2 regions of the Lysinibacillus sp. GW823-FHT06C08 genome follow, and region 2 is predicted to be linked to the other one. Evidence: riboswitches for the same ligand, from Rfam matches in the RefSeq annotation. Region 2 holds a riboswitch; the other holds the start of a gene.

Region 1 (3,424 bases), on a different contig from region 2:
TTATACCAGCTACTGGTACGATGAATACATTTCCTTCAATAGTAGCGACTTCCTCTTTACTCAATCTCAGCTGTTCCCCAACGGCTTGATAATGAAGCTTGATCCGATGAAATACAAAAATGATAATTGGTAAAAATACAAACACTGGCCATACCTGAGGCAACTTCGTTACAAAAAACATCATCGCTACAATAAACGAAATGGCTGCACCAATTGTGTTAATCGTAAATTTTGTCATCCAGCCAGTAGGTTTTTCGCGCCACCATTTTCGCATCATTCCCGTTTGTGCTAATGTAAACGGAATAAATACCCCAACAGCATAGAGTGGAATCAAATGCTCTGTTGCCCCATCAAATAAGATGATTAAAACAATGGCTGCTAGTCCTAGCATCATAATGCCATTAGAATACCCTAGGCGATCCCCACGCATTTGAAATATTCTTGGAATAAAACCGTCTTTTGATAAATTGACAGCAAGTAGAGGAAATGCTGAATAGCCTGTATTTGCTGCAAGTACCAAAATCATCGCTGTTGTACCCTGTACTATATAATAAAAGAAATTTCGACCAACACTTGCTTCTGCTAGTTGGGAAACGACTGTCGCTTCCGAAGTTGGCGCAATTCCGTAAAAATAAGCTAAACTAACAATACCGATAAATAAAACCGCTAAGATTCCGCCCATTGCTAACAATGTTTTAGCAGCATTATTAGGAGCTGGATTTCTAAAATTAGGGATCGCATTCGATATAGCTTCTACCCCTGTTAAGGCTGAGCTCCCTGACGCAAATGCCTTTAATAATATAAATAAACTAATCCCTGCGACGGGTGTACCTATCTTTGGATGCAGCTCTGCTGGCACCTGACCTGTTGCAACATTATAGAGCCCCATCCCAATCAACACTAACATAACGACTACAAACAGGTAGACAGGGTATGCCAAAACAGAGGCGGACTCTGTTACACCACGTAAGTTCAAGACCGTTAAAAAAATCACAAAGATAATAGCAATTGGCACATTGTATGGATGCAGACTTGGAAATGCCGATGTAATGGCATCTGTCCCTGCTGATACACTTACCGCTACCGTTAAAATATAATCAACGAGCAATGAGCCACCTGCTACAAGACCCGCGTTCACACCTAAATTTTCCCTAGATACTACATAAGCGCCGCCCCCGTGTGGATAGGCGAATATAACCTGACGATATGATAAAGTCAGTGCCACCAATAGGACAACAACCCCTGCCGCAATCGGTAAAGAATACCAAAATGCTAATGTTCCCACAGTCATCAGGACAATTAAAATTTGTTCCGGTCCATAAGCTACGGAAGACAAAGCATCGGACGATAATATGGCCAATGCCTTTGTTTTACTAAGTTTTTGCTCCCCTAACGCATCGGATCTTAATGGTTTGCCGATTACATAACGTTTAAATGAGGATTTCATCAATAAACACCTTCTAGTTTCTTAGATTGTGTTTCGCCTTCCTAAATGAGATCAAAAAACGCCTACAAGTCATCACTAAATAAGACTTGTAGACGCTCATCTGTCTGCCAAGCTCCAACTTTTCTGCTCTTAACGCTTACGAGGTTAGCTGTCGGATTCGGGCCTGAGTAGCCCTACCCTTCAAAAGAAGAGATTCACCCCAAGGAATGCTTATGCACTCCGTCTAAAATGGGTCCCCCGCGTCTAGTTTGCTTCAGCGATTTAGAAATTTGAAACTTTAATAATGATGTCATATTACGCCTGGCGATTAAAAAAGTAAAGAAGAAAATTTTTATTTTTTACAAGTGAAATACATAGACTTTTTGAAATACATTGTTAATATCCATGGTAGAAATTAATTTATCCGCGAATACCTAATTTAAAGGCATTTTACAACAAAAAAACCTTAAAAGTATGCTCTACTTTTAAGGCAACAACTATTATTAGTCTTCCATATCTTGTTCAAAATCAACAATTTCTCCTGTAATCGAATCAACATCAACATCATATTCATATTGCCCATTTTTTAACTCGATTTCATAAATACCATCATCTAATTTAATTTTTGTGACTGTACCCTTTGCTTTTGTTAGAGCCGCTTCAATAGCCTTTTCTTTACTTATAAGGTTAGTAGCAGTATTAGCGTTAACCCATTCATTATCATCGTCATCTTGACGCTCTTTCTTCTGCTTAAGTAATTTTCCAGTATAGGCATCGAATTTTAAATCATACTCTTCTTTATCAGCATGCACCTCTACCTCATAAACAGAGCGGTAGCGATTTTGATCTAGTTCAATATCTGCTACTGTCCCATCCACTACTGCTAATGCTTTCTTTTCGATTTCTTGCATGGATAGAATCTTTTTTTCTTGTGCACTTCCTGATAATAAAGTTGTTGAACCAATTGCCGCTCCAACACCAAGAGTCACCACTAATGCGGGAATCATAATTATTTTTTTCATGTTCATCTCTCCTTTGTTTTATCTGCTTTTAGCTTACCAAGCAAAGATGATAGAACTATAAGAGGAACATTAGAATTTCATGAGAAAACTCGTTTAATCGTCCCATGAAACAGAAAGGACCCTTCCAGATACAGCATGAATTTGGAACGTGGCTTCTTCATGCTCTGTTTCAATTTCAACTAAATAATAACCGCCCTCCGCCGTATCTTCAAAATCTACAGAATCCACTTTCCCAGTTAATTGTTGCAGCGCTATATCAACGGCTTGCTGTTCGGTAATAATATGGGGTTTTTCAGGCTGATTTAGTGGTTCTACATCTTTTTCAGATAACACTTCACCCGAATAGCCATCTACCGTTATATCTTTTTGCTTATGTTCCTTTTCAACACGTGCGGTATAAATAGTTTCCGTGAGCATGACGTTTTCTACCTCACCATATTTTTCTTTCACCATTTTTCTTATTTGATTTTCCGTTAACAATAATTTACTTTGCCCTTTTTGTAACGTTAGATCAGAAACCTGCTGTGTTGTAGCATCAAGCATGGCTGTATATTTCAAATTCTCACGTGTAAATTGAATTTCAAATGAATTTCCACGCTTTTTTACTTCTGAAACTTGACCTTTATAAATAGCTTCGATATGGCGTATGGCCTCCTCTTCACTGAGAGGCTCCTTTTGAAAATAGCGATTTTGAATAAACCAAAGCACTCCGCTACAAAGAAGGACAATCACAATAAGTATTAAAGCCCACTTTTTCATTGCTGCCCCTCCTTTGGTATACACAAGGTAAAACTTGAACCTTCTCCAACTGTACTTTCCACATCTATGGTGATGCCCAATTGTCCCGCAAGTTCATGTGCAATCGCAAGCCCTAAGCCAGAACCGCCTGTTTTACGATTACGATCCTCTGTGACACGGTAAAAACGCTCAAACAAATGTGGAACATGCTCTGCAGGAATACCGACGCCAAAATCCT
Region 2 (3,424 bases):
TAACACTAACGTTATATTTCGCACGCAAATCTAAATCTCGCAGATTTTGCCCAGCCATTTTTGAAGGGATCATAATTTCTTCTATACTATATTCCTTAGACAATTCGATATAATTCAGCATATTCGGAGACAATAGCTGATTTGCCACGCGCTCTCCCATATCTCGCTCAGGATAAATAATCCAATCAGCACCTACTTTATCTAAAACTTGACCATGTCTTTTACCGAGGGCCTTAGCAATAACTTTTTTTATCCCTAGTTCTTTTAATAAAGATACTGTTAAAATACTTGACTGCATATCGTTACCTATAGCCACTATAACGCAATCAAAATTTCCTATACCAATAGAGGTTAAAGCTTTTTCTTCAGTTGTATCAGCTACTACAGCGTGGGTAACATAGGGCTCTGCATCCTCCACTCTTTCTTCATTAATATCAATTCCTAAAATTTCTTGTCCAGCTTCATGTAATCTGCGGGCAACACTTGTGCCGAACCTTCCTAGGCCAATAACTGCATATTGTTTAATAGCCATAGCTATAGCACTCTCCTCTAATTTTGTTATCCAATCATAATATTACCTTTAGGATGTCGAAAGGCTTCTGTTTTTCGTCGTTTTGTAATAGCGAAAGCAATGGTTAATGGACCTAGTCTTCCGGCAAACATCGTTAAAATAATGAGAATTCTACCAGTAGGGGATAACTCAGGTGTCAACCCCATCGAAAGACCGACAGTACCAAATGCAGAGGTTGCTTCAAATAAATACATCATGAAACTATGACGTTGTTCAGTAATGCTAAGAATGATTGTCACAACAACAACGATAAGTACGCCACACATTGTGACAGTCAAAGCCTTTAAGATAGTCTCAGTGACAATTCTACGTTTAAATAAAACAACATCTTCTTTCCCCCTGATTTGTGACCACATTGTAGCAACTAATACTGCGAAAGTTGTTATTTTTATTCCACCAGCAGTGGAACCAGATCCAGCTCCAATAAACATTAAGAGAATTATTAAAAATAATGTGGAATGTGTTAAGTCACCAATAGCAAGTGTATTGGAACCTGCTGTTCTTGGTGTAACAGCTTGGTAAAAAGAACCTAATACTTTGCCCCATTCAGTTAATGGACCGAGTGTTTTATCATTTCCAAATTCAAACACAAATATCAAAATTGTAGCGCTAACCGTTAAAAAAATTGTAAACGCTAATACAATTTTCGTATGGACGGATAGTCTTTTAGTAAATCGATATTCATATAGTTCATTCATGACAATAAATCCCAAGCCTCCAAGTGTAATGAGAGCGCAAATTGTTAAAACGACGAATGGGTCATCTACATAAGCTGTCATTCCGTTAAATCCGCCCATTAAATCAAAGCCTGCGTTATTGAAATTAGAAATTGCATGGAAAAAACCAAAATAAACAGCTTTTCCTATTGGCATATCAAAAGAAAAACGAATAGATAAAATAAGACCACCAATCATTTCAATCAATGCTGTAAAGAGCAGTATTCTCTTTACTAATTTTACAAGGCCGGCAATGGATATATTATTAAATGCTTCCTTAAGCAAAAGTCTTTCTTTTAAAGATATTTTTTTCCCAAGTAGTAAAAATAACAATGTTGCAAATGTCATGAATCCTAAACCACCAATTTGGATTAAGAATAAAATGACTACTTCTCCGAAAACTGAAAATGTATCACCTGTATCGACAACAATTAATCCCGTTACACAAGTTGCTGATGTAGCGGTGAACAATGCATCTAAAAACGAAAGTCCCTTTCCATCTTCTGTAGAAAGAGGTATCGTTAAAAGAAAAGTCCCGATGATAATAATAAGTGCAAAGCCAAGTACAAGAATTTTGGGAGGATTTAATGTGTTTCTAAAAGTGTTCATCTTGTTCTCCTCTATAGATGTAAAATAACTTGATTTTAAAAATGCATAAAAAAAGACCAACTAAAAAAGCATGTAAAGGATAGTAGAAAACATGCTAATAATGGTGGTCGAATAGGACCTCCTTCGCTTTAGCCGACGAAGTTAGCTGACGGGTAGGATGGCGAAAGAGTTTCTCATCCTTTCTGTATTTCAGAATTAACCCCAATATATTGGGTCCTCCGTTCTCAATGTTTGAGATTTGGCCATTATTAAATTGAATGTGATTATTCTACGCCCATATTCTATTTTCTGTAAACCCCTATATTAATAGAAAAATGCAATTTTTTTTTTATTGTGAGCAAAATTTGATCATCTAATTCCAATTAGAAATAAAACCAAAAATTCACTTGATATTTTCGCACACTTTCTATTGACCAATATTAGACAATACGATATAATTTTTTAGTACACAACAGAAGGTTATTTGCCTAATTGTGTATTGACGTGTGTTCGGAGGGAGGGAAAGAGAGATGTCAAAAACTGTCGTTCGCAAAAACGAATCGCTTGAAGATGCTCTTCGCCGCTTCAAACGTACTGTATCAAAAAGTGGTACAATTCAAGAAGTTAGAAAGCGCGAGTTCTACGAAAAACCTAGCGTTAAACGTAAAAAGAAATCAGAAGCTGCACGTAAACGTAAGTGGTAATTTAATTTCCCATTAAAAATCCCTACGTTCATAACACGCAATCGTATGATTCACTGAGCAGACAAAGATATACCTGGAATTAATTACAGCTGTAATTAATTTCAGGTATTTTACATTGCTCGTTTTACGTACATATGAAAAAGCCGGATGGATATCATGTAGATTCATTCGGCTTTTTTGTGTAATACTACGTAGTATAAGCAACATGTACATATCGCTGAAATAATTTTTTAGATTTGTGAAACTTTTTACATGTTCGACCGTATATACAGAGGAGAAGCATGTTAGAAGGGAGGGAAAAAGGTGCGAAAACGGAGAATCCTTAGTTACTTACTAGTGATATGGATGACTTTTTTGTTAGCGTTTCCATTAACTTCGGCTTTTGCAAGCAGTAAGGTCTACCACGTTCCTATTCATAATGAAGTGGAGCGAGGGCTTCACGCATTTTTAGAACGAGCTTTTAATGAGGCTAAAGAAAACAATGCGAAAGCGATTATCTTAGATATACATACGCCTGGCGGATTTGTAAATGCAGCAAGTGATATCGCCATGCTTATGGATGCAACGGATATACGGACGATTGCTTTTATTAATAAGGATGCCCATTCAGCAGGTGCTTTTTTAGCCTTACATGCGGATGAAATCTACATGGTACCCAATGGAACAATCGGTGCAGCAGCTGTTATCGATTCAGCAGGTAATGCAGCCGATTTGAAAGCCAATAGTGCATGGCTTGCTCAAATGTCGGCAGCAGCGGAGACATCAGGTCGAGATCCTAAGTATGCTTTAGCAATGGCTGATTCGAGTTATGAATTGCCGGAATACCGTGCGGAAGGAAAAAATCT

What was found. A riboswitch is a leader RNA that binds a small molecule or an ion and turns the genes downstream of it on or off. The one in region 2 is predicted to bind cyclic di-AMP.
Region 1: it holds a riboswitch for cyclic di-AMP, as region 2 does, so the genes downstream of both, AC1Q6O_RS00080 (APC family permease) here and AC1Q6O_RS11110 (TrkH family potassium uptake protein) in region 2, are expected to answer to the same signal.

The regions. Positions count from the first base shown of each region.
Region 1 is NZ_JBXAHN010000001.1:12,631-16,054, reverse strand. Features, by position in the region: gene AC1Q6O_RS00080 (APC family permease) at 1-1,447, opposite strand, end outside; cyclic di-AMP (ydaO/yuaA leader) riboswitch at 1,567-1,716, opposite strand; gene AC1Q6O_RS00075 (PepSY domain-containing protein) at 1,930-2,448, opposite strand; gene AC1Q6O_RS00070 (PepSY domain-containing protein) at 2,542-3,207, opposite strand; gene AC1Q6O_RS00065 (sensor histidine kinase) at 3,204-3,424, opposite strand, start outside.
Region 2 is NZ_JBXAHN010000003.1:209,851-213,274, forward strand. Features, by position in the region: gene AC1Q6O_RS11105 (potassium channel family protein) at 1-532, opposite strand, end outside; gene AC1Q6O_RS11110 (TrkH family potassium uptake protein) at 559-1,896, opposite strand; cyclic di-AMP (ydaO/yuaA leader) riboswitch at 2,012-2,150, opposite strand; gene rpsU (30S ribosomal protein S21) at 2,406-2,579, shown strand; gene AC1Q6O_RS11120 (NfeD family protein) at 2,883-3,424, shown strand, end outside.